3 regions of the Rhizobium sp. CRRU65 genome follow, and region 1 is predicted to be linked to each of the others. Evidence: predicted binding sites of a transcription regulator. Region 1 holds the regulator's gene; each other region holds the start of a gene.
The links. Region 1 encodes PhoB, which activates phosphate uptake and scavenging genes when phosphate is short. Its sites were predicted from a motif close to TGTCATNNANCTGTCAT; they were not measured.
Positions count from the first base shown of each region.

Region 2: phnC (phosphonate ABC transporter ATP-binding protein) is a predicted target of PhoB. The motif match lies at 6,272-6,288, and genes of this name have one in related genera.
Region 3: ACM5SV_RS07720 (DUF2794 domain-containing protein) is a predicted target of PhoB. The motif match lies at 1,934-1,950, and genes of this name have one in related genera.

Region 1 is NZ_JBLYZH010000031.1:18,837-28,912, forward strand. Features, by position in the region: gene pstA (phosphate ABC transporter permease PstA) at 1-21, shown strand, start outside; gene pstB (phosphate ABC transporter ATP-binding protein PstB) at 38-853, shown strand; gene phoU (phosphate signaling complex protein PhoU) at 898-1,611, shown strand; gene phoB (phosphate regulon transcriptional regulator PhoB) at 1,746-2,429, shown strand; gene ACM5SV_RS35805 (GcrA family cell cycle regulator) at 2,672-3,205, opposite strand; gene ACM5SV_RS35810 (aspartate aminotransferase family protein) at 3,626-4,825, shown strand; gene argF (ornithine carbamoyltransferase) at 4,868-5,782, shown strand; gene ACM5SV_RS35820 (Hsp33 family molecular chaperone) at 5,873-6,865, shown strand; gene ACM5SV_RS35825 (hypothetical protein) at 6,998-7,564, shown strand; gene apaG (Co2+/Mg2+ efflux protein ApaG) at 7,700-8,092, opposite strand; gene ACM5SV_RS35835 (O-succinylhomoserine sulfhydrylase) at 8,462-9,646, opposite strand; SAM riboswitch at 9,689-9,767, opposite strand; gene ACM5SV_RS35840 (2'-deoxycytidine 5'-triphosphate deaminase) at 9,841-10,076, shown strand, end outside.
Region 2 is NZ_JBLYZH010000007.1:302,633-312,708, reverse strand. Features, by position in the region: gene ACM5SV_RS17485 (alpha-D-ribose 1-methylphosphonate 5-triphosphate diphosphatase) at 1-1,079, opposite strand, end outside; gene ACM5SV_RS17480 (DUF1045 domain-containing protein) at 1,093-1,788, opposite strand; gene phnE (phosphonate ABC transporter, permease protein PhnE) at 1,929-3,272, opposite strand; gene phnE (phosphonate ABC transporter, permease protein PhnE) at 3,280-4,239, opposite strand; gene phnD (phosphonate ABC transporter substrate-binding protein) at 4,368-5,273, opposite strand; gene phnC (phosphonate ABC transporter ATP-binding protein) at 5,360-6,205, opposite strand; gene ACM5SV_RS17455 (DapH/DapD/GlmU-related protein) at 6,323-6,940, opposite strand; gene phnL (phosphonate C-P lyase system protein PhnL) at 6,937-7,644, opposite strand; gene phnK (phosphonate C-P lyase system protein PhnK) at 7,767-8,543, opposite strand; gene ACM5SV_RS17440 (alpha-D-ribose 1-methylphosphonate 5-phosphate C-P-lyase PhnJ) at 8,540-9,415, opposite strand; gene ACM5SV_RS17435 (carbon-phosphorus lyase complex subunit PhnI) at 9,412-10,076, opposite strand, start outside.
Region 3 is NZ_JBLYZH010000003.1:300,028-310,103, forward strand. Features, by position in the region: gene acnA (aconitate hydratase AcnA) at 1-682, shown strand, start outside; gene ACM5SV_RS07715 (DUF1223 domain-containing protein) at 917-1,657, shown strand; gene ACM5SV_RS07720 (DUF2794 domain-containing protein) at 1,973-2,374, shown strand; gene ACM5SV_RS07725 (GNAT family N-acetyltransferase) at 2,381-2,929, opposite strand; gene ACM5SV_RS07730 (Bax inhibitor-1/YccA family protein) at 3,040-3,768, opposite strand; gene ACM5SV_RS07735 (ABC transporter permease) at 3,949-6,492, opposite strand; gene ACM5SV_RS07740 (ABC transporter ATP-binding protein) at 6,489-7,196, opposite strand; gene ACM5SV_RS07745 (arylesterase) at 7,269-7,913, shown strand; gene thpR (RNA 2',3'-cyclic phosphodiesterase) at 7,982-8,575, shown strand; gene ACM5SV_RS07755 (low molecular weight protein-tyrosine-phosphatase) at 8,482-8,982, opposite strand; gene ACM5SV_RS07760 (4a-hydroxytetrahydrobiopterin dehydratase) at 9,018-9,323, shown strand; gene ACM5SV_RS07765 (YkvA family protein) at 9,404-9,796, shown strand; gene ACM5SV_RS07770 (sigma-70 family RNA polymerase sigma factor) at 9,853-10,076, opposite strand, start outside.

The DNA of each region.
Region 1 (10,076 bases):
CGCTTCGAGCGCCGCTGGTAAACGGAGTTACAAGATCATGAACATGTTGACGGAAGCTGCAGTTGAAAAGGCGCTGGATCACAAGATGAGCAACGTCCCGTATAAGATGATCGGAAAGGATGTCTCGGTTTACTACGGCGAAAAGCGCGCGCTATTCGATGTGAACCTGAACATCCGCGAAAACACCGTAACCGCCCTGATCGGCCCGTCCGGCTGCGGCAAGTCGACCTTCCTGCGTAGCCTCAACCGCATGAACGACACGATCGACGGCTGCCGCGTCACCGGCAAGATCACGCTGGATACCGACGATATCTATGATCCCGATATCGACGTCGTCGAACTTCGTGCCCGCGTCGGCATGGTCTTCCAGAAGCCGAACCCGTTCCCGAAGACGATCTATGAAAACGTCTCCTATGGCCCGCGCATCCATGGCCTTGCCAAGTCGAAGGCCGATCTCGACCAGATCGTCGAGACCAGCCTGCAGCGCGCCGGTCTCTGGAACGAGGTCAAGGACCGCGTGCACGAATCCGGCACCGGCCTGTCGGGCGGTCAGCAGCAGCGCCTCTGCATTGCCCGTGCCGTCGCCGTCAGCCCGGAAGTCATCCTGATGGACGAGCCCTGCTCGGCGCTCGACCCGATCGCCACCGCCAAGGTCGAGGAGCTGATCCACGAGCTGCGCGAGAACTACACGATCGTCATCGTCACCCATTCCATGCAGCAGGCCGCGCGTGTTTCGCAGCGCACCGCCATGTTCCACCTCGGCAATCTCGTCGAGGAGAACGACACCGACAAGATGTTCACCAATCCCGACGATCCGCGCACCCAGGACTATATCATGGGTCGCTTCGGCTGATTTTGGCGTCACCAAGCCTTTCCGTTATTCGAGGATAAAGCCCCATGGCATCGACACATATTTATTCTGCCTATGATGATGATCTGAAGTTCCTGTCCAGGCGGATTTCCGAAATGGGCGGCCTGGCCGAGCAGATGGTCGCCGAAGCCGTACGGGCGCTCGTCAACGGCGATACCGCGCTGGCGCAGAAGGTCATCTCCGACGATGTGATCCTCGATCACGCCGAACGCGAAATCGGCGACAAGGCGATCGTCACCATCGCCCGCCGCCAGCCGATGGCCGCGGACCTGCGCGAAATCATGGGTTCGATCCGCATCGCCGCCGATCTCGAACGCGTCGGCGACCTCGGCAAGAACACTGCCAAGCGCGTCATCGCCGTCCAAAGCACCGGCGTTCCCCGCAAGCTCGCCCGCGGCCTCGAGCATCTGTCCGAGCTGGCGCTCGTCCAGCTCAAGGAAGTGCTCGACGTCTACACCAATCGTTCCGCCGACAAGGCGAATGCGATCCGCGAACGCGACAACGAGATCGACGCGATGTACACCTCGCTGTTCCGCGAGCTCCTGACCTACATGATGGAAGATCCGCGCAACATCACCAGCTGCACGCATCTTCTCTTCTGCGCCAAGAACATCGAGCGCATCGGCGACCACGCCACCAACATCGCCGAGACGATCTATTACATGACGACAGGCGCGCAGCCGGAAGGCGATCGGCCGAAGGACGACAGCGCCAACACCGTCGGCGCGGTCACCGAATAACTGCCCACACCCCGCCGCTTGCGTGCGCGCCCGTCCGGGCGCGCAAAGAGGTCGCAGCCAATTTTTAAATTTGCGCAGGATGCATTGCTTAAATCACCCTGGTTTAAGGATCATGCGCGAGGAGACCGACACGCATGATCCCGAGAGTTGCAGTTGTTGAAGACGAGGAAGCCCTCAGCGTGCTTCTTCGCTACAATCTCGAAGCGGAAGGCTTCGAGGTCGATACCATCCTTCGTGGCGACGAAGCCGAAATGCGGCTTCAGGAGCGCACGCCCGATCTTCTCATCCTTGATTGGATGCTGCCCGGCGTCTCCGGCATCGAGCTCTGCCGGCGCCTGCGCATGCGGCCGGAGACCGAGCGTCTGCCGATCATCATGCTGACGGCGCGCGGCGAAGAGAGCGAGCGTGTCCGCGGATTGTCGACGGGCGCCGACGATTATGTCGTCAAGCCCTTTTCGACCCCCGAACTCGTTGCCCGCGTCAAGGCGATGCTGCGTCGCGCCCGTCCCGAGGTGCTGTCGACGGTGCTGAAATGCGGTGACATCGAGCTCGACCGTGAGACCCATCGCGTCCATCGCAAGACCCGCGAAGTCCGCCTCGGCCCCACCGAATTCCGCCTGCTGGAATTCCTGATGTCGTCGCCGGGCCGGGTCTTCTCCCGCTCACAGCTGTTGGATGGTGTCTGGGGCCACGATATCTATGTCGACGAGCGCACCGTCGACGTCCATGTCGGCCGCCTGCGCAAGGCGCTGAATTTCTCCAACATGCAGGACGTCATCCGCACCGTCCGCGGCGCCGGTTATTCGATGGAAGCCTGAGGGCTTTCATCTGAGCCTGCTGAGCCCTGGCAAAACCCGCGACGTCATCCTCGGCCTTGTGCCGAGGATCTGCGCACGCCAAATGAAGTATTTGAAAATAAAGTTTTTTCCCTCAAGTAGTTGAGGTGATCAGATGCTCGGCACAAGGCCGAGCATGACGGAGGGAAACCTGAGCTTCCATCCGCGCATAAAAAAACGGGCCACTCGGCCCGTTTTCTGCATTCTAACGATGGTCAGCCCGTTCAGCTGGCCCGCGCCGCTGCCCGGCGGCGTTCATTCACCGGCTGGTAGGCAAGCTTCTGGTGATAACCGCAATAGGGCGAATTGTCGGGGGACTCGCAGCCGCAGAAATGGAAGTCATCCTTCAGCGGATCGCCGACCGGCCACTTGCAGGTGCGTTCGGTCAGTTCCGTCAGGCCGAGGCGGCGGGAAATCGGCACCACCACATTGCCTCTCGGCACGTATTCCATTTCCTCGATCGTTTCGATCTCGATCTCTTCCTTCAGCATCGTCGCGCCCTGCTGGCGGGTGACGGTGCGGGTGGTGATGCGAGAGGCGAAGTTCGGCGCGCGCGGCGCCGATGTATTGCGCTTCGGCGTTCGCGCCGCGGTGTTGGTGCCGCCGGCCTTGGCACGGCCGGGAAGGCACAGCCGGTGCACTTTACCGATGACCGCGTTTCGGCTGACACCGCCAAGTTGTGCCGCGATCTGGCTCGCGCTCAGTCCTTCGGCCCAAAGCTTCTTGAGTTTCTCGACCCGCTCGTCTGTCCAGTTCATGCCCTGTCTCCACCTTTTGCGTTGGTGATGGCAGAATCCCTCACCGTTGTCCCGGGAGCTCCGAAACAAGAAACGCTTGATCAATTTTGGTGACTAGTTCCGCCGCATGCAGTCTAGTAATTGATCTTTAACCTAGTGTGAGCCTGACTCCGTGACAAGAGTCGCATGAATCCGGATGAATCGAATTCGTAGTTTTCCCCAACTTGCTGTCCCTGCGTGGCATTTCTGCAATAATGCCTGTTGAAGACTGAAAATGCCGCTGTACACCTGTGCTGCATACGCTAAGGGCGCCGTTTTGTTGACATTGCAGCGCGAAAAGGAAATAGTGCCACTCGCCGCCGCAAGGCGGCATTTTTGATTTTTCGGGCCTGGTTTCCTTAGCCGGAGTCATTGCCCGGCAACTTTGATGGAGATCGCGCCATGGCTGAAGCCGCGCCGCTTTATGACACCTATTCTCGTGCCCCGCTGCGGTTCGAGCGAGGCGAGGGCGTATGGCTGATCACCGAAACTGGCGAGCGATATCTCGATTTCGGCGCCGGCGTCGCCGTCACCTCCGTCGGCCACAGCAATCCGCATGTGGTCGGCGCACTGAAGGAGCAGGCAGACAAGGTCTGGCACCTGTCGAACATCTATGAGATCCCCGGCCAGGAGCGTCTGGCAAAACGGCTGACGGACGCTACCTTCGCCGACAAGGTGTTCTTCACCAATTCGGGCGCCGAGGCGCTCGAATGCGCGATCAAGACGGCGCGCCGCTACCAGTTTTCCAAGGGCCATCCCGAGCGCTTCCATATCATCACCTTCGAAGGCGCCTTCCACGGACGGACGCTGGCGACGATCGCCGCCGGTGGCCAGGAAAAATATCTCGAAGGTTTCGGCCCCAAGGCGCCGGGTTTCGATCAGGTGGCTTTCGGCGACATCGAAGCGGTCCGCGCCGCGATCACCGATGCCACGGCTGGCATCCTCATCGAGCCGGTGCAGGGCGAGGGCGGCGTCCGTCCTGCCACGCCTGAGTTCATGAAGGCGCTTCGCCAGCTCTGCGACGAGAACGGCCTGCTGTTGATCCTCGACGAAGTCCAGACCGGCGTCGGCCGCACCGGCAAGCTCTTCGCCCATGAATGGTCGGGCGTCACCCCCGACATCATGGCTGTCGCCAAGGGCATCGGCGGCGGTTTCCCGCTCGGCGCCTGCCTTGCCACATCAGAGGCCGCCTCCGGCATGAAGGCCGGTACGCATGGCTCGACCTATGGCGGCAATCCGCTTGCCATGGCCGTCGGCAGCGCCGTGCTCGACATCATCCTTGCCGATGGCTTCCTCCAGCAGGTGCGCGACGTAGCACTTGTCTTCCGCCAGGGCCTCGCCTCGCTGAAGGATCGTTATCCCGATGTGATCGAGGACGTGCGCGGCGAAGGGCTTTTGCTCGGCATCAAGGCTGCCGTTCCCTCAGCCGAACTGCTGCAGGCGATCCGCGCCGCCCATCTGCTCGGCGTGCCTGCCGGCGACAATGTCATCCGCCTTCTTCCGCCGCTCGTGGTCACCGCCGAGGAAGCCCGCGAGGGCCTTTCCCGCGTCGAGCGCGCCGCCGAGAGCATTCGCGCCTCCAAGGTCAAGAAGACGGCTTGAAGAAATTGCCGCCTTCGGGCGCAGCACAGGTAAGAAGACGATATGAGCCCTAAACACTTCCTCGATCTTTCGGCGGTCACATCAGCCGATCTCAGAACGATCATGAACGATGCGCTCGCCCGCAAGCAGGCCTTCAAGGCGGGCCAGGGCGACAAGCCGCTCGCCGGCAAGATGCTGGCGATGATCTTCGAGAAGCCGTCGACGCGCACCCGCGTCTCCTTCGACGTCGGCATGCGCCAGCTCGGCGGCGAAACGCTGTTCCTGTCCGGCACCGAGATGCAGCTCGGCCGCGCCGAGACGATCGGCGACACCGCCAAGGTGCTGTCGCGTTATGTCGATGCGATCATGATCCGCACCACCGAGCATTCGCGGCTGGTCGAGCTGGCCCAGCATGCGACCGTGCCTGTCATCAATGCGCTGACGGATGACACCCATCCCTGCCAGATTATGGCCGATATCATGACCTTCGAAGAGCACCGCGGCCCGATCAAGGGCAAGACCATCGCCTGGACCGGCGACGGCAACAATGTGCTGCATTCGCTGGTCGAGGGTGCCGCCCGCTTCGGCTACCGCATGAACATGGCCGTGCCCCTTGGCTCGGAGCCCAAGGATCACTATCTGAACTGGGCCCGCAATGAGGGCGCCGAAATCATGCTTTGCCATGATGCCGACCGTGCGGTCGCCGGCGTCGATTGCGTGGTGACCGATACCTGGGTCTCCATGAATCAGGAACATCGGGCCCGGGGTCACAATGTCTTCCAGCCTTATCAGGTCAACGCGGCCTTGATGGCGAAAGCCGGCAATGATGCATTGTTCATGCATTGCCTGCCCGCTCATCGCGGTGAGGAAGTGACGGACGAAGTGATCGACGGTCCGCAATCCGTGGTCTTCGATGAGGCGGAAAACCGTCTTCATGCGCAGAAGTCGATTCTTGCTTGGTGCCTGGGCGCGATCTGAACCATAATCGGACGTCGCGAGAGACAGACTCGCGACCGCGTGAGCGAAGGGCACGCTGGCCCATCGCTCTGAAACTAGGAGTTAAAAGCCATGGCAGAAGCTGCAGCCGCCCTCGGCCAGTTTGATTTCGCCGGCGATGACCATGTCGTCCCCTTCCAGGTGGAAGGGCTGGATGTGCGCGGCCGCGCCGTCCAGCTCGGCCCGATGCTCGACGCCATCCTCGAGCGTCATCATTATCCCGCACCCGTTGCCCGGCTGCTTGCCGAAGTCGTCGTGCTGACGGTGCTGCTCGGCACCTCGCTGAAGTTCGACGGCAAGTTCACGGTGCAGACCAAGGGCGACGGCCCGGTCGATCTTCTCGTCGCCGATTTCTCGACGCCGGAAAATGTCCGCGCCTACGCCCGTTTCGATCAGGCGCTGCTCAACAAGGCGATCGAGTCAGGTGAAACCGAGCCGGAGCAACTGCTCGGCAAGGGCGTGCTCGCCTTCACCATTGACCAGGGCAAGTTCAGCCAGCCCTACCAGGGCATCGTTCCGCTCGACGGCACCACGCTGGAAGATATTGCCGGCGTCTATTTCCGCCAGTCGGAGCAGATCCCGACGCGCGTCCGTCTTGCCGCGGCCGAACTCTTCGACCGTGACGATGCGGGCAAGCCGCGCCATCGCTGGCGGGCAGGCGGCCTCGTCGCCCAGTTCCTTCCGGAAGCGCCGGAGCGCATGCGCCAGCCGGATCTCCACGGCGGCGACGGCGACACCGGCAGCCGCCCGCACGGCGAGGACGATGCCTGGCTCGAAGCGCGTTCGCTGGTCGAGACCATCGACGCCGATGAACTCACCGATCCGCTGGTCGGAACCGAGCGGCTGCTGTTCCGCCTGTTCCACGAGCGCGGCGTGCGCGTCTACGAACCGCGCGCGGTTTTCGACCGCTGCAGCTGCTCGCGCGACAAGATCAAGGGCGTGCTGAAGGGCTTTTCGGCCGAGGAGATCGAGGCCAGCCAGGAAGATGGCGAAATCGCCGTGACCTGCGAATTCTGCTCGACCACCTACCGCTTCGAGCCGGCCGAACTTCAGCCGGCGGAATAGGCGCGGTTAAGGACACGCACAGCGAACAATAAAAGATTAGCGATGATGCAGCACGGTGACTCGACTTCGCGTAGTCACTGTGCACCTATTCTGTTTCATTGGTTCTGGCCTAAGAAAGCGGATGGGGCGTTGATGAGACTTTTGTTTTTTGTACTCGCGCTCATAGCTGCGATGCCACCAGTGAGCTTGGCTGATGACCAGACAGTCCCATGGAAAGAGGTCGGGGGCTGGAGCGTGGCTGTCGACCCGACTTTAGACAATGGCTGTTTTGTTCTGACTTCCTTTGATGACGACACCATTTTTCGTCTTGGCTTCAATTTCCGCAAAAAGGACAACCCTCTTTACATTCTGCTCGGAAACCCAAACTGGAAATCCTTGGAGAAAGGTAAGCATTATCCCATCGAACTCTCGTTCGACCAGTCTAAACGGACGGCTGATGGGAGAGGTCTGGATCTCGATGGCCTCAAATCATTATGGATTGATTTCGAGGATCCCGACTTGATTGAGGAGTTCGCTGGTAAACTGAGTTTCCGCGCCAGCTTTGGAGGAAAGCAGATTGTGGCTCTCGGTTTGAAAGATTCCGCCAGTGCAGCGGATGAGTTGCTCGCCTGCCAAAAGGCGGTAAACGATGCGGTCGCAAAACATCCGGCGCCGCAAGCAAAGCCAGGCACCCAGGCCTCGGATCCTTTTGACCTTTAGTAGATTGATGACTGGGCAAGCCCGAGGATCTACGACCGAGGGTACGGCGTCCATGCTGGTACTGACTGGAAGGCTGTAGCCGGCCGGATCCACGCGCCGTGCTTGCACCGACGAAACGACCGCGAACCTACGCTCTCAATTAAGCACGCGCAGCAGCCCAGGTGAATCCAGCGAGAAGGCGGGGATGTCGACATCGAACATCTCGCCGTCGTCCGTTTCCATCTGGTAATGGCCGAACATCAGCCCTGAGGGCGTGTCGAGCGGACAGCCGGAGGAATATTCGTAGGTGTCGCCGGGGCTGAGCCGCGGCTGCTCGCCGACGACGCCGGGACCGGTCACCTCGTCCACCTGGCCGTTCTGGTCGGTGATGTTCCAGTAACGATTGACCAGTCGAACGGCTATGCCGGAATTGTTGCTGATGACAATCCGGTAACCCCAGACATAGCGGTCGTCGTCCGGATCGGATTGCTCCTCCAGATAGAACGGCTCGACGACAACTTCGATCTCTCTTGTGAGGGCGCGATACATGCCTTGCACCTTAGTCAAGATATCTTACCCGTATCTTATAAGAGGCCCTGTCCGTCAAGAAACGGAACAATTATCATCGCTGAAATGGCTGTGATCCGAAGGGTTTTCGATCGTTAAGTCTAATTGTCAGTGTTAATTCAGTTTCGGAACGCCGCGGCGGGCAAACTTGTTCCCCCCCCCTCGGTCTCACCCAGTGAGGTCCGGCACGGCCGAACCCCAAGCATGTCGCGCAAAAGTGTGCAGCGGTTTTGCGATAACGACATGCGTAAAAACAAAAACTAAAGCGCGAGGAGCGAATCTGAAAGATCGCGACGCGCTTTAGTGAGATCCGGCCGAACCCGGGTGGGGTCCGGCCGCTCTGGCTGTCGATCAGGCCAAGACCTTGTCAAGCGCCTTGGCGAAATCTTCGATCAGGTCGTCGGTATCCTCGATGCCGGCCGAAAGGCGGACCGTGCCCGGGGAAATGCCGAGTTCGGCGCGCGCCTCATCCGTCAGGTTCTTGTGCGTCGTCGTCGCCGGATGGGTGATCAGGCTCTTGCTGTCGCCGAGATTGTTGGAGATCTTGACGATATCGAGCGCGTTCTGCAGCGCAAAGGCCGCATCCTTGCCGCCCTTCAGCTCGAAGGCGACCAGCGTCGAGCCGCCGGTCATCTGCTTGGCGATGATATCGGCCTGCGGATGGTCCTTGCGGCCGGGATAGATCACCTTGGCGACCTTGCCCTGCTCGGCCAGGAAATCGGCGATCTTTGCCGCATTTTCGGTCTGCTGGCGCACGCGCAGCGGCAGCGTCTCGATGCCTTTCAACAGTGTCCAGGCATTGAACGGCGACATGGCCGGCCCAGTATGGCGGAAGTAGTCGTGCAGGTTCTCGTCGATCCATTCCTTGTCGGAAAGAACGACACCGCCGAGGCAGCGGCCCTGGCCGTCAATATGCTTGGTGGCGGAATAAACGACGATATGGGCGCCGAGCTCCAGGGGCTTCTGGAAAAGTGGCGTGGCAAAGACATTGTCGACGACGACCTTGGCGCCGACCTGGTTGGCGAGCTTGGCGACGCCAGCGATATCGATCACTTCGAGCGTCGGGTTGGTCGGGCTTTCCAGGAAGAACACCTTGGTCTTCGGCGTGATCGCCTTTTCCCAGTTCGCCAGATCCCGGCCGTCGATCAGCGTGCAGTCGATGCCGTATTTCGGCGCCAGCGTCTCGACGACCCAGCGGCAGGAACCGAACAGGGCGCGCGCGGCGACGATATGATCGCCTGATTTCAGCTGGCAGAGGATCGCCGCGGTGACGGCGGCCATGCCGGAAGCGGTGGCGCGGGCGTCTTCGGCGCCTTCGAGCATGCACATGCGCTTTTCGAACATGTCGTTGGTGGGGCTGCCGTAGCGGGCGTAGATGAAGCCCTCCGTCTCGCCCTTGAAGCGGGCTTCGGCCGCCTCGGACGTTTCGTAGACGAAGCCTTGGGTGAGATAGATTGCCTCGGACGTCTCGCCATATTGCGAACGCAGCGTGCCACCGTGGACGAGTTGGGTTGCCGGGCGCCAGGTCTTGCTCATGCCATCACCTTCACATAACAAAAAAACCGGTCGCAAAAGCAGACCGGTTTCAACCCGGTCTTTTTAGCCACTTGTTTAACGTGGCTGCAAGCCGACCGGCCAAATCACCACGGGATAATTCTGCAATACTGCTGTTAGCTGCTTGCGTCAATTCCCCGAGTTTGGTTTTGTCGGCGGCAAATGATGGATGAGGCATGATGGCTCGCGAAACGGGAATTCTGGCGGATCGCGCGATCTCCGCGCTGTTCGAAACGGGGCGTCTGATCTCCGAGCGGGAGCTGGACCGCGACCAGATCCAGCCGGCAAGCCTCGACCTGCGCTTGGGCGGCAAGGCTTTTCGGGTGCGTGCCAGCTTCATGCCAGGCCCCTCGCATCTGGTGTCCGACAAGCTTGACCGGCTGAGCCTGCACGTGATCGACCTCTCCGAAGG
Region 2 (10,076 bases), on a different contig from region 1:
TGGACGCGGACGAGATCGGCGCGCAGCCCCGTCGCGATCCGGCCGCGATCATCGAGGCTGACGGTGCGGGCGGGCGTCGACGTCACCATGGCGATCGCCTTCGGCAGGCTGATGCTCTCTACCTCATCGGCGAGGATGAAGGGCGCATGCAGCAGGCTGAGCGGCACGTAGTCGGAGGAAAGCACGTCGAGCACGCCCATTTCGGCAAGGTCGCGGGCGGCGATATTGCCGGAATGCGACTTGCCGCGCACGATGTTCGGCGCGCCCATCAGCACGCTCATGCCATGTCCGTGCGAAGCCCGGGCGGCGTCGAAGCTGGTCGGGAATTCGGCCAGGCGCACGCCGTTGTCGATCGCCTCGTCGACATGCGAGAGCGTCGCATCGTCATGGCTTGCCACGGTGATGCCGCGCTCGGCGCAGACCTTGGCGATGGCGTTGCGGTGCGGCGTCGAATTGCGCGCCGATTCTGCCTGGCGCTTGGCGACGAAACGGCCGAAGGCCTCGTCGCTGAGGCCCCGCTTCTTCTGGTAGTAGAAGATATATTGATCCATCGTCTGGAACTGACGCTGGCCGGGCGCATGATCCATCAGCGAGACGAGCCTCACATGCCGGTCGTTTTCGAAGTCGGCGAAATGTTCGAGCACATTGTCGGCCGAGACCTCGCAGCGCAAATGGATGAGGTGCTCGGCACGCAGCCTGCCTTCCGTCTCTGCCGACTGGATGGCATCGGCCATCTCGCGCATCTCGCCATGTTCGAAGCCGCCGTCCTCGTCCGCCCCCATGCGCAGGCAGTCGAACACCGTGGTAATGCCTGAGGTGACGATCTGGGCGTCATGCGCCTGGATGGCGGCGGTCTTGTTCCAGCGAATGCCGGGGCGCGGCTGATAATGGCCTTCGAGATGATCGGTGTGCAGCTCAACGAGGCCGGGAATGACGTAGTCGCCTTCGAAATCTTCGCCGGCTACCGAGTTACCCCCGGAGATGTCGGCGATCTTCCCGTCGCGGATGAGGATCGAGCCCGAGAGGATGTCGTCCTCGAGAACGATGCGGGCGTTGGAAAACACGGTCTCTTTGCTCATGTCGTCAGGTCTTTCAGCTTTTGGCGCCGGCAAGCGGCAGCCAGGAACGAACTTTGAATGGGGCGCCGCGCGTCTCCTCGATGAAGACGGCAAGGCCGGAAATCGAAAGCGGCCGGCCGGTGAAGTCGGCAAAACGCTCGGTCAGGATCGCTTTCATCACCGCGGCGCGTGTCTCGGGCACCTGGCCGCTCAGCGTCATGTGAAAGCCGAAATCCTCCATGACGTAAGGATAACCCCAGCGCTGCAGATGGGCGCGCTGGCTGTCGCTGAGCTTCTCCGGATTGCGCCGCGCCATATCGGCCTCGGAAAGCGCTGCGCGGAACGGTTCGAAGGACCTTACCACCTTCGCGGCGAAATCCTGAAGAGGTTGATGAAGAGAACCGGGAACGAGGGCAAAAAAACGGCCGAGCTGGCCGAGCACGAGCTCAGGAATCTCGAAGGCTTGCGTGCACTGGGCAAAATCCTCGGCGACGGTCAGGAGATCCTTCTCGGTGACCGAGGAGGCGAGAAAAAAGGGCGCCTTGATCGTGGCGTGAAAGCCGTAACGGCGCGGGTCGGCGGTCAGCTCGAACTGTTCTGCCGCAGCCAGTTGCGCATATTCCGGTGCCGGATAGGTCTCGCCGGTGAAAGCATTGCGGCCGAGCCAGAGCGAGGCCGCGCCGGTCAGGGGATCATCCTTCGGCGGCGAGAAATAGAGAGCGTAGCGCAAGGCTTTTATCCTGGAGATCGTCCAAATGGGGAGGGCACTGTGCAGTGATTTGGCGGCGAACCGCAAGCAGGCTCCCGGCTAAAAGATTTCCGTGACAGAATGATGATGGCGGCAACGCCGACACTGCTTTGACGGATGGATCAGTGGGCTTTCGTGCCCATCAGCCGGTGGCGCAACGCGTTCGAGGCGGTGTCGAAAATGAAGACGACGATCAGGATCAGAATGACCATGTAGGCGACGTTTTCCCAATTGGCATTGGTGCGCATGGCCTCCCACAGTTTGAGGCCGATGCCGCCGGCGCCGACAGCGCCGATAATAGTCGCGCCGCGCACGTTCGATTCCCATTGGTAGAGCGTCTGGCTGACGAAGACGGGAACGATCTGCGGCATAATGCCATAACGATGCACGAGCACGGTCTGAGCGCCTGTTGATTTGATGCCTTCCCGCGGCTTGTTGTCGATATTCTCGAGGCCTTCGGAATAGAGCTTGCCGAGCGTGCCGGTCTCGGTGAGGAAGATCGCACCGCTGCCGGCAAGCGGGCCGGGCCCGAAGGCGCGCGTCAGGAACAGCGCCCAGATCAGCATGTCGACCGAGCGCAGGAAATCGAAGAAGCGCTTCAGGATCTGGTTCAACAGGCGGTTCGGCGTGATGTTGCGCGCTGCCAGGAAGGCGAGCGGGAAGGCGGTAAGCGAGCCGAGCAGCGTTCCGAGGAATGCCATGACGATCGTCTGGAAAAGCTTGGTCCAGACGTCGCCGTGCTGCCATTCGCTGTTGTTCCAAATATCGTCGAAGGCGAGCGACAGGTTGGATTGGTCGGGCTTGATGCGCGGACCGGAGACGATGAGGCTGACGACCTCGCCGACCGGCTTGTCGAAGAAGGATGAGTGCGTGTCGAAGATGAAATTCGCCCAGCCGATGAAACGCTTGCGGATCTTCACCCGGTCGACGGATATGCTGACATTGCCGGCAAAGCCGAGATCGGCCAGCACGTTGTCGTCATAAACAGTCATCCAGCCGGGCACCGGTCCGACGACTTTGGGCGCACCGCTCAAAACGTCCACCGGGACGCTGACGCCATGCGCGGTCACGATCGTCTCGCTCTTCGAGACGGTGACGCTGCGGCTGGTGCCGCTGATCGAAACGGTGATGCTGCCGTCGGGGTTGTTGACCAGCCAATCCGGATGCGGATTGTCGCCGAGCGGCGAGAAGCGCGGATAACGGATGTCGATCGAGCCGTCACCCTCGATGCGGAATTCCGGCTGAACGTCGTAGCTCACCCATTGGCTGAGATAGATGCCGACGCGCTCCCAATGGGCTTCGGCGAAAAGTTTGGGCAGGTCGAAGAACCAGAAGGCATAAAGGCTGTAGAGCAACGTCGCGATGAGGATCATCAGCCCGCCGAAACGCTGGCGGAACGACCGGTGGAAATATTCCGGATAGCGCGTTTCTATCTCTTGCATGCGGTTTGCGTCGATCACCGTCATGGCGGCCTCAATGTTGCAGGAGGAAGGCGTGCTCGCCGACAAGGCGGCGGCGCAGCCATGCGGAGAACTGGTCGACGGCGACGATCGTCACGAACAGCAGGAGAACGAGCGCCACCGTCTTGGCGCCGAAGCCGCGCGAAATCGAAAGCTTCAGCTCCTCGCCGATGCCGCCGCCGCCGACGGCGCCGATGATGGTCGAGGCGCGCACGTTGATCTCAAGGCGCAGCAGCGCATAGGAGGTGAAATTCGGCAACACCTGCGGCAGGGCGGCAAAGCGGATACGCTCCCACCAGTTGGCGCCGACGGCCTTCATGCCCTCATGCGGCTTCATGTCGATATTCTCGGCCACTTCGTAGAAGAGTTTTCCGAGCGCGCCGATCGTGTGCAGGGTGATGGCGATGATGGCGGCGACCGGCCCGATCGACAGGATCGCCGAAAACAGCCCGGCAATGACGATTTCCGGGAAGGCGCGCAGGAATTCCATCAGCCGCTTGGTGACGATGCGCAGCGGCCATGAATTTGTCAGGTTGCGAGCGGCAAAGAAGCTCAAGGGGACGGCAAAGACGAAGGCGATGATGGTCGAAATCAACGCGACGTTGATCGTGACGATCATTAGCTCGAAATATTCGGGAATGTAGAAGGCGCCCCAGACATAGACGCGGCCCCTGTCGAAATTGAATTCCTCGCCGCCCTTGTCGTTGACGCTCGCTATATCAAACAGCGCGCGCCAGACGTCGTGCCAATCCTTGGGGATGAGCCAGCTCAGGAAGTCGAAGAGATGCGGCAGGCGGTCGAAGAAATGGCCGGCATTGCTCTCATCGGCGAAGCGGACAGAGCTGACGAAAGCCGCAATCAGGATAACCAGGCCGAGAACGGTATAGAAGCGGCGCTTGGCGACCATCCGGTCCCAGGCGGTGCCGATCTCCTTGGTGCTCTGCATCTGCGGCTGTGTATTGGCAATAGTCATCAACGCCTCGCCTACTGCGCAATTCAAAGTGCTTCAGCGTCCTTTGCGGCTCTCGAAAGGACGCGCACAGTTCTAGTCACAAGATAAAGGGCGGCCGTTTCCGGCCGCCCTGCATTCGAAAAACCCCATCAGCCGCCGATGGCAGCTTTGCGGACGTCGACGACGGCATTGTAGAAGTCGTGCTTGACGGGGGCGTAACCCTTGTAGTCGCCGCCTTCGACAGCGGCGAAGCACTTGTGGTCCTTTTCCGGCAGAGCCGTGAAGAAGGCTGCAAGCTTCGTCTGCCACTCTTCGCCGAGAGCGTTGCGAACGACGAGCGGGCCGTTCGGGATCAGCGGCGAACGCCATACTTCGACCAGCTTGTTCGGATCGACGGCGCCCTTGTCGACTTCCTTGCGGAAGGTACCGGAGGTGTAGCCGTCCTTGAAGTCGCCGATGCCGGAGCTATCGTCGACGGCAATGTCGACCTTGCCGTCATAGGCAGCGAGAAGGTTGTTCTCGTGGCCGCCGTTGAACTGGGTCGAGGCGAAGAACTTGTCGTTCGGCATGCCCGTGTCCTTCGGGATCTGCGTCAGCGGAACGAGGTAACCGGAGGTGGAATCAGGATCGGCGTAGCCGAGCTTCTTGCCCTTGGCGTCCTTGATGGACTTGATGCCGGAGGACTTCAGAGCGAGGCCGATCGAGTAATAGCCCGTCGAGCCGTCCTTCTGCTGCGTCGTCAGGATCGGCGTGACAGCCTTCGGCTCCTTGATGTAGACGGCGGCATAGCCGGAGGCGCCGAGTTCGGCGAAGTCGAGCGTGCCACCGAGCAGGCCCTGGATCACGCCGTCATAGTCGGCGGCCGGGAAGAGCGAAACCTTCTCGAAGCCGAATTCCTGTTTCAGGTGGTCGGCAAGGCAGGCATAGTTGCGCAGGCGGTCGGTTTCGTTTTCGCCGCCGAGGATGCCGATGCGGAATTCCTTGAGGTCTGCAGCGTGGGCAGCGCCGGCGAGCGCGAAGAGCGCCGTTGCCGCAAAGAGTGCTTTCTTCAACATGTTCTCTCCTATTGACCGGTGTCCCCGGCCTTCCCGTTACGAAGAAGTGTGCCCTTGACGCGGGCGCTCGATCGCGGCCGTCTCTCTCAGAGACCGGCCAGCGCCAGCGGTTGGGTGCCGGCGGATTGATTGTCTGCCCGCTCGGGGGCGATATTGATCGATGTCGAGGTCACCGTTTCGTCGATGCCGGCGCCATCCTTGTCCGTTCCGTAGATTTCCTTCACTGCTTCGGCGGTCAGCTCCGCGGGCCTGCCGTCGAAGACGACGCGGCCGCCGGCCATGCCGACGATGCGCTCACAATAGTTGCGGGCGGTGTCGAGCGTGTGAAGGTTGGTGATGACGGTGATGCCCTCGCGCTCGTTGATGTCGCGCAACGCATCCATGACGATCTTGGCGTTCAGCGGATCGAGAGAGGCGATCGGCTCGTCGGCGAGAACCATCTTCGGGTTCTGCATCAGCGCCCGGGCGATCGCCACGCGCTGCTGCTGGCCGCCGGAAAGCGTGCCGGCTGCCTGCAGCGCCGTCTGCTCGATGCCGAGGCGTTCGAGTGCCGCGATGGCATGCACGCGTTCCTCGCGGGTGAAGATGTTGAGCAGGCTCATCAGCGTCGAGCGATGATTGAGGCGGCCGAGCATGACATTGGTGAGAACGTCGAGGCGCGGCACCAGGTTGAACTGCTGGAAGATCATCGCGCAGTCGCGCTGCCAGTTGCGCAACGCCTGGCCGCGAAGCCCGGAGACCTCGACGCCGGCGAAATGAACGGAGCCGGAGCTCGGCTCCTGAAGGCGGTTGATCATGCGCAGCAGCGTCGACTTGCCGGCGCCGGAGCGGCCGATGACGCCGACCATCTGGCCCTGCGGAATGGCGAGCGTGACGGAATCGACGGCGAGCTTTTTTCCGAAACGACGTGTGACATTCTTCAGCTCGAACATCATGCTCTTCCCTTGCGATCCAGGCCTTGATCAGCATCGCATTAGTCCCGCTTGATGAACCTCGCATGTCATATTTGTGTAAGTCCTGTCACAATTCCCCGCCCCTATATCGGGGGTTTAACCGCCGTAGCGGGACAGGAAATCTTCCGCGCCCAGGTTGCGGAAATCCTGGAGCGCCTGGCGCAGCCGGTCGTGCTCCCAGTCCCACCACGAAAGCTTGTCCATCCGTTCGCCGACCTCTCTTGGAAAGCGCTCGCGGATGAGTTTGGCCGGCACGCCGCCGACGATCGCATATGGCGCGACGTCCTTCGAGACGACGGCGCCGGCTCCGATCACCGCGCCGTTGCCGACACTGACGCCGGGCAGGATCGTCGCCCCGTGGCCGATCCAGACGTCGTTGCCGATCGTCACGCGGTTTGCGCGCCGCCAGGCGAAGAAGTCCGTCTCCATGTCGCCATCCGGCCAATAGTCGGCGGCGCGATAGGTAAAATGATGCAGTGTCGCGCGCCAGGTCGGATGGTTGGTGGCGTTGATGCGCACGGCGGCTGCGATATTGACGAACTTGCCGATCGTCGCACACCAGACGGAGCCATCCTGCATGATGTAGGAATAGTCGCCGAACGTGGCCTCGCTGATGCGGCAGCGTTCGGAAACCTCGGTATAGCGCCCGAAGGTGGAATCGCTGACGGTTGCCGTCTCATGAAAATAGGGCTCGATACCCAGCTTGCGGCTCATGCGGCGATCTTTCTGGGTGAGAATTGCTGGACGTCGAGGATGCGGTCGGCGACGGCTTCGCGCACTTCTTCGTCGTGGAAGATGCCGAGAAGGGCCACACCCGCCTTCTTCTTTTCCGCGATCATGCCGACGACGACGGCGCGGTTCCTGGCGTCGAGCGAGGCTGTGGGTTCGTCGAGAAGCAGGATCGTATGCTCAGTGATGAAACCGCGCGCGATGTTGACGCGTTGCTGCTCGCCGCCGGAGAAGGTGGCGGGCGGAAGCTGCCAGAGCGTTTCCGGCAGATTGAGCCTGGCGAGCAGGGCGCCCGCCTTTTCCCGTGCCGTGACGGCGTCCTCACCGCGTGCCACCAGCGGTTCGGCAACCACGTCGATCGCCGCGACGCGCGGCACGGTGCGCAGGAACTGGCTGACATAACCGAGTGTATTGCGGCGGACGTTGAGCACCGTGCGCGGATCGGTGGAGGCGAGATCGACGATGCGTCCGTCGTGGCGGATGAGGATCTGGCCGGTGTCGACGGCATAATTGCCGTAGATCATCTTGAGCAGCGAACTCTTGCCGATGCCCGATGGGCCACCGAGCACGACGCATTCGCCCGATGCGACCGAGAAGGCCACATCGGAGACGACGGGTAGCTTGATGCCGTCGCGCAGATGCATGGTGAAGCTCTTCGAGACTTCGGAAACGACGAGGGGCGTTGCCATGATTTCTTCTTCCTTGGTTTCGCCGCGCGTCTGAAAAGACGCGCAAAGGACGCTATAACATTTTGAATTGCTGCATAATTTTGCCCTTAAATGGATTCCGATAAGGAATTATGCAGTCGCGCTCAGACTTGCAGGATCGAGGAGACGAGCAGCTGCGTATAGGGTTCGCGCGGGTCGTCGAGCACGCGGTCGGTGAGCCCGTGTTCGATGACGTAGCCGTCCTTCATCACCATCATCCGGTGCGAAAGCAGGCGGGCGACGGCGAGATCGTGGGTGACGATGATGGCCGAAAGACCGAGATCGTTGACGAGGCCGCGCACGAGATCGAGCAGGCGCGCCTGCACCGAGACGTCGAGGCCGCCGGTCGGCTCGTCCATGAAGACGAGGCGCGGACCGGTGACGAGGTTGCGGGCGATCTGCAGGCGCTGGCGCATGCCGCCGGAAAAGGCGCGCGGCTGGTCGTCGATGCGGTCGGCGTCGATCTCGACACGTTCGAGCCAGTCGATCGCCGAAGCGCGGATCTTGCCGTAGTGCCGGTCGCCGATCGCCATCAGCCGTTCGCCGACATTGGCGCCGGCCGACACCGTCATGCGCAGGCCATCGGCCGGGTTCTGGTGCACGAAGCCCCAGTCGGTGCGCATCAGGAAGCGCCGCTCGGCCTCGTTCATGCGGTAGAGATCGCGGTAGCTGCCATCGCGCATGTGATATTCGACGCTGCCGGTACTCGGCAGCAGCCGGGTGGAGAGGCAGTTGAGCAGCGTCGTCTTGCCGGAGCCGGACTCGCCGACGATGGCGAGCACTTCGCCGGGCCAGAGCTCGAAGGAGACGTCTCGGCAGCCGATGCGGCTGCCGTAGAATTTCGAAACGTCGTGAACTTTGAGAAGTGGAGTATCGCTCATTCTGCAGCCTCCCGGGCCAGCATCTCGCCGGCATGTCCGTGCGCGCGGCGGTCTTCGCAATGATCGGTGTCGGAACAGACGAACATGCGCCCGCCCTTGTCGTCGAGAACCACCTCGTCGAGATAAACATCCTCCGCACCGCAAAGGGCGCAGGGTTTGTCGAAACGCTGGATATCGAAGGGGTAATCCTCGAAATCCAGGCTGACGACGTCGGTATAGGGCGGAACCGCATAGATGCGCTTCTCGCGACCGGCGCCGAAGAGCTGCAGCGCGTCCGACATATGCATCTTCGGATTGTCGAATTTCGGCGTCGGCGACGGGTCCATGACATAGCGGCCATGGACCTTCACCGGATAGGCGTAAGTCCGTGAGATGCGGCCGTTATGGGCGATGTCCTCGTAGAGCTTCACATGCATGAGGCCGTATTCTTCGAGCGCATGCATCTTGCGCGTTTCGGTCTCGCGCGGCTCGAGGAAGCGCAGCGGCTCGGGGATCGGCACCTGGTAGACGAGCACCTGGCCGATCCCGAGCTTTTCTTCGGGAATGCGGTGGCGCGTCTGGATGATCGTCGCATCCTTGGTATGCGTCGTCACCGCGACATTGGCGACCTTCTGGAAGAAGGCGCGGATGGAAACGGCGTTGGTCGTATCGTCGGCGCCCTGGTCGATGACCTTCAGCACGTCGTCCGGTCCGATGATCGAGGCCGTCACCTGCACGCCGCCGGTGCCCCAGCCATAGGGCATTGGCATTTCGCGCGAGGCGAAGGGCACCTGGTAACCCGGAATGGCGATCGCCTTCAGGATGGCGCGGCGGATCATCCGCTTGGTCTGTTCGTCGAGATAGGCGAAGTTGTAGCTGGCCAGATCGGTCATTCGGCGGCTTCCTTCATGTCTTCGCCACCGTTGCGGGCGGCTTCGAATTCGCGGCGCATGCGGCGGACGAGATCGAGTTCGGCCTGAAAGTCCACATAATGCGGAAGCTTCAGGTGCTCGACGAAGCCCGTCGCCTGGACGTTGTCGGAGTGCGAGATAACGAATTCCTCATCCTGTGCCGGTGCGGTGATATCCTCGCCGAGCTCTTCGGCGCGAAGCGCCCGGTCGACCAGCGACATCGCCATCGCCTTGCGCTCGCTCTGGCCGAAGACTAGGCCGTAGCCGCGGGTGAATTGCGGCGGCGCCTTGGCCGAACCCTTGAACTGGTTGACCATCTGGCATTCGGTGATCTGGATCGTGCCGAGCGAGACGGCGAAACCGAGTTCCGGCACGTCGAATTCCACCTCGACGTCGCCGATGCGGATTTCACCGGTGAAGGGGTGGTTGCGGCCGTAGCCGCGCTGGGTGGAATAACCGAGCGCCAGCAGGAAGCCCTCGTCGCCGCGGGCAAGCGCCTGCAGGCGCAGATCGCGGGTCATCGGGAATTCCATCGGCTCGCGGGTCAAGTCGCCGATCTCGTGGTCTTCCGGCATGTCGCCGTCGGCCTCGATCAGGCCTTCCTCGCCGAGGATCTCGGAGACGCGCATGACGCGGCCGGTCT
Region 3 (10,076 bases), on a different contig from region 1:
GTTCGGCGACAAGATCACCACCGACCACATCTCGCCGGCCGGTTCGATCAAGGCGGCATCGCCGGCGGGCGCCTACCTCATCGACCACGACGTCGCCGTTGCCGACTTCAACCAGTACGGCACGCGCCGCGGCAACCATGAAGTGATGATGCGCGGCACCTTCGCCAATATCCGCATCCGCAACCACATGCTCGGCCCGAACGGCAAGGAAGGTGGCTACACCATCCATTACCCGTCGAAGGAAGAGACCTCGATCTACGACGCCGCGATGCTGTACAAGCAGGAAGGTGTGCCGCTCGTCATCTTCGCCGGTGTCGAATACGGCAACGGCTCCTCGCGCGACTGGGCTGCCAAGGGCACCAACCTGCTCGGCGTCAAGGCGGTGGTCGCCCAATCCTTCGAGCGCATCCATCGCTCGAACCTGGTCGGCATGGGCATCATCCCCTTCGTCTTCGAAGAGGGCACGACCTGGCAGAGCCTCGGCCTCAAGGGCGACGAACTCGTCACCATCGAAGGTCTGGAAAAGATCAAGCCACGCGAGAAGAAGATCGCCAGGATCACCTATGGCGACGGCACCGTGAAGGAGGTTCCGCTGCTGTCGCGCGTCGATACGCTCGACGAGGTAGTCTACCTCAACAATGGCGGCATCCTGCAGACGGTTCTGCGCGACCTCGCTGCCTGATTTTTAAGACACTCACATGATAATGGCCGCCGGAGAGCAGTTTCCGGCGGTTTTTCTTTGCGGCGACAGTCTTTAAACGGGGCTCACGATGATTTGTTTTACGCAAGTTCCCGTCTAGCTACGTCTCACCCGTTCGTGACTTTTCGTTTGGACCCGGAAGGATTATTCGTACGTTCATATGTCAGGGCCTCCGGTTCCAACATGCCGTCGGCGCTGAAAAAGAGGTGCAGGTGAATGTCCCCCCGTTTTTTGATTCCGCTGATCGCCGGCGTTGTTCTCTCAGGCCCGTTGCAGGCCGAAGACGGCACACCGAAAGGTGTCGTCGAACTCTTCACGGCGCAGGGCTGCTCCTCCTGTCCTCCTGCTGATGCCGCTTTCCGCAAGCTGGTGAACCAGGGCGATGTCATCGCGCTCGCCTATCATGTCGATTACTGGAACTATCTCGGTTGGGCCGATACGCTGAGTTCCAAGGAAAATACCGAGCGGCAGTATGGCTATGCCAAGACAATGGGCCGCAGCAACGTCTACACGCCGCAGGCGATCGTCAATGGACGCGGCCATCTGGCTGGCGCCGATCTCAATGGCATCAACAGCCAGATCAACACCTATAGCAGCGAAGGCAATGGGCTGACCGTTCCGATCAGTGCCGCGATGCGCGGCGATGAGCTGGAGATCAAGATCGGCGCGGGACAGGGCAAAGCCAATGTCGTGATGGTCTATTTCGACAAGGAAAAGACCATCGACGTCGAAAAGGGCGAGAACAGCGGCCAGAAGATCTCCTATCTCCACAGCGTCACCAATGTCGAAACCGTCGGCATGTGGGACGGCAAGGCGACCAGTCTGACGCTGCCGGCTAGCGTGCTGCAACGGCCGCAGCTCGAGGGCTGCGCGATTCTGCTTCAATCGGCAACCGCAGACGGCGATCCGGCTGCGATCCTTGGCGCGACCGTGGTGATGGCTGGCAAAAATATCTGAAATTTCATCCGGCTGCGGATGAAATGCTGGGGCGGCCCGGCCGAGCGTATTCGGGGCTGGGGTTAAGGTCGATACGCTCCGCCGGGCCCTTTGGCGCGCTGGCGCCAAACTGGAGCTCATAAATCTCCTGCAAATGAGGCGCTGTTTTGACTGAAATGCGGCGCTGCGGAGAAACCGTTGGCCTGCCCAGCGCCCTTGCGCGAGAGACGCGCGGCGCTGTAGTGCGGCTGAATGTGACAGCCGGCACTCTTGCAATTTGCGGCAGCTCGGGCAAACTGTCACTCTCCTGTCATATGTGGAGGCCTTGTGAGACTGATGACAGATCAGCCGGATTTGCGACACGGCGAAAGCCGTTCCGTCGACCACAGTTCCTCAGTCGTCGTCGATCTCAGGGAATACAAGCAAAGCAAGGACCCGCTTCCGGTGACCTTCCACCGGCGCGAACTGGACGCGATCCTCTGGATCTACGGTCGGATGGTCGGTGATGGTGAATGGCGCGACTACGCCATCGATCACCTGAAGGACAGGGCGGTCTTTTCCGTTTTCAAGCGTTCCGGCGAAATGCCACTCTTCCGCATCGAGAAAAACCCGAAGCTCGCCGCCAAGCAGGGCGCCTATTGCGTGATCAGCGTCAACGGCACGATCCTGAAGCGCGGTCACGAGCTGAACCAGGTGCTGAAGGTGTTCGACAAGGCCCTGAAGCTCGTCGACAAATAGGGCGCATTACAGCGTGCCGGGATAGGCTGACGGGTCCGGATCTGTGCTCGTGCCTTCGCCGAGGGGGCGCTGCATGAACATCGTATCCAGCCAGCGGCCGTGCTTGTAGCCGGTGCCCTTCATCAGGCCGACCTCCTCGAAGCCAGCCTTGCGATGGAGCGCGATCGAGGCGGGGCTGGCGCCACCGATGACGGCCGCCATCTGACGAAAGCCGAGGGTGGTGCAGCGGGTGATCAGTTCGGCGAGCAGCGCCTTGCCAATGCCGCGGCCGCGGGCTTGCGGCGCCAGATAAATCGAATCCTCGACCAGCCAGCGATAGGCAGGACGCGTGCGGAAGGCCGAGGCATAGGCGTAGCCGAGCAGAGTTCCATCCGCATCGGTTGCGGCAATATAGGGATATTGCTGGCCGACGATCGCCGAAAAACGTAGTGCCATCTCGGCCTCGGAGGGCGGGACGATCTCATAGCTCGCGACGCCGTTCAGGACCGATTCGCGATAGATATCGGCAATGGCAGGAATATCGGCGTTCGAAGCATCGCGCAGGAGGAAGGACATTTCAGCAGCATATCCATAAGGGCGGAAAGGACTTTCTAAAACCATTCCGTGAAAGCCTAGGCAACAAAAAAGGCGGCCGAAGCCGCCTTTTCGATCTCAGTCGGTCCTGCTTATTTACGGTTGCCCATGAACTGCAGCAGGAACATGAAGAGGTTGATGAAGTCGAGATAGAGCGTCAGCGCACCCATGATCGCCTTGCGACCGGCCACGGCAACGTCATCGGCTTCCAGGTACAATTCCTTGATCCGCTGGGTATCGTAGGCGGTGAGGCCTGCGAAGATCAGGACGCCGAGCACCGAGATGGCGAACTGCACGGCAGACGACGCCAGGAAGATGTTGACGATCGAGGCGATGATCAAGCCGAAAAGACCCATCATCAGGAACGAACCCATCGCCGACAGATTACGCTTCGTCGTGTAGCCGTAAAGCGACAGCGCGCCAAAGGAGGCGGCGGTGACGAAGAAGGTCTGAACGACGCTCTGACCCGTGTAGATCAGGAAGATCGACGAAAGCGACAGGCCGACGAGCGCGGCGTAGACCGCAAAGGTCGTCTGGGCGGCGGCCACCGTCATCGTATTGATCCGGAAGCTCAGGAAGAACACCAGAGCGAGCGGCGCCAGAATGACCACCCACTTCAGCGGGCTTACATAGATCGCCTGACCGAAAGCGGTCAGCTCGCCATTGGCGAAGGCGAATTGGAACGACAGATATGCGGCCACACCGGTGATCGCCAGACCCAGCGCCATCAGGTTGTAGACCTTGAGCATATAAGCGCGCAGGCCTTGATCAATCATCTCGCCGGTCTGAGCGCGGCTTTGATAGTTACGAAGATCAGCCATAGTTTCCTCTTACAAGCTCCGATGGAAATACGGTGTCGGGGTTTTCGACCCGGGCGCCGCTGCGGAGCTCCAGCATGCCTGCGGATAATATGAGGCTTTCGCCGTTTGCAAACAAGAGGCTTGCAAAGGCTCGATCGGTTAAATCGCCGTAAGGTGAAGGGTTTGGGTGCCGCTGCCCGGTCAAAGCTCGCGCAAGACGGGTGCCGCCTTCTGCCCGAGGATGCGCCAGGTGCCGATCAGGCCGATGCCGACGGTCAGGACGAGCGCGGTGACAAGCGTCAGTCCCGCGACGTCGGGCAGAAAGGTCGAGGGCAGACGCATGATGCGGGCGACGATGAACCAGGCGGCGACGCTGCCGGCGATCAGCGCGAAGATCGCAGTCGCGAGGCCGAGGATTAGATATTCGTAGCTGAAGGCGCGGATCAGCATGGCGCGCGTGGCGCCGAGCGTCTTCAGCACCACCGCGTCGTGGGTGCGCGCCCGGTTTCCGGCGGCAAGCGCGCCGGCAAGGACGAGGATGGAAGCGAAAAGGGCGACGGAGGCCGCAGCGCGGATCGCGGTCGCGAGCTGTGCGACCAGCTGGTTGACGATATCGATCGCGTCCTTGACGCGCACACTGGTGATCGTCGGATAGGTGTTGGTGACGGTTTTCAGGATCGCCGCATCTTCGGCCGGTGTCGAAGAGGGATCGGTCAGGGTCGCGAGCCACGCATGCGGGGCGCCGCGGAAGGTATTCGGCGAGAAGACCATGACGAAATTGATCGACAGCGATTCCCACTCGACGCGGCGCAGATTGGCGATCTTCGCCGTGATATTGCGGCCGAGCACGTTGACGGTGACCTTATCGCCGATCTTGAGGCCGAGCTCATGCGCCTCTTCCGAGGAGAAGGAGACGAGCGGCTCGCCGCTGTAATCCTTGTCCCACCATTTGCCTTCGGTGAGGGCGGCGTTTTCAGGCAGGGTTTCGCCATAGGTGATGCCGCGATCGCCGTTCAGCACCCAGCGGCCGGCGGCCGGAACGTTCATCTTGGTGACGTCCTCGCCGTTGAAGGCGATGATCCGGCCGCGCAGCATCGGCACTTCGACGAGCTTGCCCTGCGGCGCTTGGCTCTGGACGAGATTGCGGAAGGCGCCGACCTCGGCGCTTTGGATATCGACGAAGAAGAAGTTCGGCGCACCCTCGTTCATCCGGCCGGTCAGCTGCCGGCGCAGGTTCCCGTCGATCAGGGTCAGCGTCACCAGCAATGCCAGGCCAAGGCCGAGCGAGAGCACGACTGAGGGCGTCAGTGCGCCGGGGCGGTGAATGTTGCCGATCGCAAGCCGCAGTGCCGGCGAATTGACGCGCGGGCTGCGGCGCGCGAGCCAGGCGATCAGCGCGGCGACCAGGCGCAGGACGACGAAGGCGAAGACGATCGCGCCGACGAAGACGACGGCGATGAAGCGGTCATAGGCGGTGAGAATAGCAAGCCCTGCAAGGGCGGCCATGAACAGGGCGGCAAGCAGGATGTAGGGCCAGGAGGGCAGGTGCCGGGCCTCGAAGCCCTGCTCGCGGAAAAGTGCGGTCGCCGGCACTTCGCGGGCGTGGCCGAGCGGCAGGATGGCGAAGGCGAGCGTCGTCAGGATGCCGAAGAGCGTGGCGAGCAGCAGGGCGCCGGGGTAGAGGGTCGGCGCGGTCGAGACCGGCAGGAATTGCGCCAGGAACTGCGCGGCCAGCATCGGCGACAGGGCGCCGATGACGAGGCCGATCAGGATGCCGCCGAGAGCGATGATGGCGATCTGGAAGAGATAGATCAGAACGACGACCTGCGCCGGGGCGCCGAGGCATTTGAAGGTGGCGATGGTGGTGCGTTTGGAATCGAGGAAGGCGCGCACCGCATTGGCGACACCGACGCCACCGACGATCAGTGCGGTGAGGCCGACCAGCGTCAGGAACTGCGAGAAGCGGGTGATGTTTTCGGTGAGCGAGGGCGCGGCACGGTCGCTGGTGCGGATCGCCCAGCCGGCGGAGGGGAATTCCTTCGAGGCGCGCGCCTGGATGCCCGACATCGCGCCCTTGTCGCCCAGCCGGATCTTATAGGCATGTTCGACCAGGCTTCCGGTCTGGATCAGTCCGGAGGCTTGGAGCGCCTGGCGGCTGACAAGCAGGCGCGGCGCAAAGCCAAAACCTTCCGACAGTGCATCCGGCTCGGTTTTCACCGTGCCGGTGATGCTGAGCTTGACGTTGCCGAGCAGCAATTCGTCGCCCACCGCAAGCCCGAGCCGATCGAGAAGCAGTGGCGCTGCGACCGCACCATAGGTGCCGCCTTGGCCCGAAAGCAGGGCTGCAAGCGAATAGTCCGGCTCGGCCACGAACTTGCCGTAGAGCGGGTAAGCGTCATCGACGGCCTTGACCTCGACCAGCGCCTGATCGGAACCGTCGGGCTTGCGGGCCATTGAGCGCAGGCCTGTCGACACTGAAACGGTGCCGAGGCCTTCGAGGAAACCCAACTCCTCAGGCGTGGCTTCGCGGTTGTTGAGTTCGAAACGGACGTCGCCGGCCAGCAGTTCCTGCCCCTGCGAGGCGATTGTGTCGGTGATCGACTGCGAAACGGAATTGACGGCGGCAATCGCGCCGGTGCCGAGCGCGATGCAGGCAAGGAAGATGTAGAAGCCGCGGATGCCGCCGCGCAGCTCACGCAGCGCCAGGCGAAAAGCGAGCGAGACGCGTGGCGTGATGATCCTCATGCGATCGCCGCTTCGCTGCGGCGGGCGGCGCTGTCGCCTTCGATCCGGCCGGAGCGGACGCGAATCTGGCGCGAGCATCGGTTTGCGAGCGAGACGTCGTGGGTGACGAGAAGCAGGGTCGTGCCGCGTTCGGCCTGCTTGGCGAACAGGAGGTCGGCGATCTGGCGGCCGGTCTCGGTATCGAGATTGCCGGTCGGCTCGTCGGCGATCAGCAGGGCAGGCGAGGGGGCGAGCGCCCTGGCAATCGCCACGCGCTGCTGTTCACCGCCGGAAAGCTGACCGGGATAGTGGTTCAGCCGTTCGCCGAGGCCGACCGACTTCAGCTCGCGATGAGCGATCTCAAAGGCGTTGCCGACATTGGCGAGTTCGAGCGGCACGGCGACGTTTTCCAGCGCCGTCATGTTGGCGATCAAGTGGAAGGATTGGAAGACGATGCCGATGTTGCGGCCGCGGAAATCGGCGACCTGGTCCTCACTGAGGCTGTGGAGGGGCGTATCGTTGATGTTGATCTCACCGCTGTCGAGCTTCTCCAGTCCCGCAAGCACCATCAGCAGCGTGGACTTGCCGGAGCCGGAAGGACCGACGATGCCGACGGATTCACCGGCCGCGATATCGAGATCGATGCCCTTTAAGACATGGACGGAGGCGGCTGCGCTGCCGAGGGTCAGATCGGCGCCCTTCAACTCGATAATGGTTTTTGCCAACAGAAATCGCCCTATATAAGTCCGTAATCGAATGGCCGCATAACGGCACTTCGCCAATCTAGGGAAGCTGGAATGAGATTTAAAGTTGCCGCCCTTCAATTCACCGTCATCGCAGTCTCGCTGATCCTTTCCACTGCAGCCAATGCCCGGACGATCAATCTCGTCGGTTTTGGGGACAGTTTGATGGCGGGCTATCAGTTGCCGCCCGGCGACGGCTTTCCGGAAAAGCTGCAGGCGGCCCTGAAAGCGAAGGGCCTCGACGTCGCCATCGCCAATGCCGGGGTCTCCGGCGACACGACGACAGGGGGCCTTGCGCGCATCGACTGGTCGGTACCCGACGGCACCGATGGGGTCATTCTCGAGCTTGGCGCCAATGACGCGTTGCGCGGCATCCCGCCAGAGGAGAGCGCGAAGAATCTCGATCAGATGATTATCCGACTAAAGGAGCGAGGGATTGCCGTGCTGCTCGCCGGTATCATAGCGCCGCCGAACATGGGAGCGGATTATGCCGCACGATTCAACCCGATCTACCAGAAGCTCTCGGAAAAACATGGGCTTCCACTCTATGCCTTCTTCCTCGACGGCGTCGCGCTGGAGGCTGGGTTGAAGCTTGACGACGGCATGCATCCAAATACGAAAGGTGTCGACGTCATGGTCGAAAAGATGGAGCCTGCTGTCACAAATTTCGTCGAAACGATTTCTTCTGTGAAGAAATAGGGGCTTGCGCGGTTATTGATTGCATGATTCCGTGTGAGCACCTGCAAAAGATTCGGGGAGTGCTCGTGATGCCGAGACTGTTTACCGCCCTCGAAATTCCGCGCAATGCGGCGATGAGTCTTTCATTGCTGCGCGGTGGCCTCCCCGGAGCACGATGGATCGATGTGGAGAATTACCACATCACCCTGCGCTTCATCGGTGATGTCGACGGCCGCACGGCCGATGAAATCGTTGAACGCCTCGACCGGATCGACCGGCCGGAATTCCAGTTCCGGCTGGAAGGCATCGGTTCCTTCGGCTCGAAGAAACCGCATTCGGTCTGGGCCGGCGTCTCGCAATCGCCTGAAATGTATGCCCTGCAGGGCGAGATCGAGCGGATCTGCCAGCGCATCGGGCTGCCGCCGGATCCCCGCAAATTCATGCCGCATGTGACGCTGGCGCGGCTGAAATCCTCGCGGCTCGACGATGTCGTGCAATATCTGGCCGGACGCGGCAACTTCCACACAACAACCTTCACCGCACCGCGCTTCGTGCTGCTTTCGTCGCGCGAATCGGTCGGTGGAGGGCCTTACCTCACCGAGGAAGTGTTCCCGTTGCACGAGGCACGCTCGACGCCCAGCGTTTCGAGCAGCCTGCAGCAGCCGGTCAAGAGCCTGGTGTAGACCAGCTCGAAACCTTCAGGGCCGCCATAATAGGGATCGGGAATATCCTCTCCCGTTCCCAGCGCGGTATCACCGAAAAGGCGGATATTCGCACCATGCGGCGCGCTCTTTTCGAGTGCCGCCAGGTTGTCACGGTCCATGGCGAGGATCAGATCGAAATCCCTGAAATCCCTCGGCTGAATGCGCCGGGCGCGCTGCCCCGATATGTCGATGCCGTGATTTTTCGCGGTGGCGATCGAACGCCGGTCGGGCGGATCGCCTTCATGCCAGCCGCCGGTGCCGGCGGAAGCGATCGTAAAATCGCCGGGCAAGCCGGCCTCCGCGACGAGGTGGCCAAAAATTCCCTCCGCGAGTGGAGAACGGCATATATTGCCCATGCAAACGAAAAGGATGCTGATGCGTTTCATCGGTGAACCTGTCGGACAGAGAAGAGGAGCATGGCATGAAAATGGAAAAACTGGAACGGACGGCGGTTGAGGCTGAGCTGACCGAGCTTTCGGGCTGGGCGCTCAATGATGCGGGTTCGTCAATATCGAAGACGTTCAAGTTCGCAAATTTCGTCGAGGCTTTCGGTTTCATGACGCAGGCAGCACTTGCGGCCGAGAAGCTCAACCACCATCCCGAATGGTTCAACGTCTATTCCAGGGTGGATGTGACGCTGAACACGCATGATGCCGGCGGGCTGACGGAGCTGGATTTCAAGCTCGCCAAAGCCATGGAGAAGGCTGCGGCGCGACGTGTTGCTTGAAAGCGGGGCCGATTGAAAGGGGCCGATTGAAAGACTGGGCGCCGTCACCATATGTTCGCATGGACAAAAGGGATGCAGGGATGGACGAGGTCAAATTCGGGGAAATCCTGTTGCCGGGCGACGAGGACACCCAGAGCCGGCGCGAGAAGACCGTCAGGCAGAAATTCTGGCCGACATTCCGGCGGGCCGTGCGGCAGATCCCGTTCTCGCGCGATGTCGTTGCCGGTTTCTATTGCGCGCTCGATCCGCAGACGCCGACGAAGGTGCGCGGCGTACTGCTTGCAGCACTCGCCTATTTCGTCATGCCGATCGACATGATCCCGGATATTTTCGCCGTCATCGGCTTTTCCGACGACATCGCCGTGCTCTCGGCTGCCTTCGCCATGGTGCGCGGCCACATCCGGCCGGGCCACTACGAAGCGGCCGACCGCGTTCTCGCCGACCGGCCGGAAGAAGCGATGAAGACGATCTAAAGCGCGTCGCGATCTTTCGTCCTTCCAAAACCGCTGCCCACTTTGGGCGACATTCGTCAGGCGATTTCGCGTTCCAGCACCTTGCGGAGCTTGCCGAAGGCAAGCCGGATACGCGACTTCACCGTGCCGAGCGGCAGTCCGGTCGCTTCGGCGATCTCCGAATGCGATTGACCGAGGAAGAAGGCGGCTCGCAGCATGTCGCGCTGTTCCTCCGGCAATTGGCCGACGGCGGCGCGTATCTTGGCGTCGCGATCGTCATTGGCGATGATTTCTTCCGCGC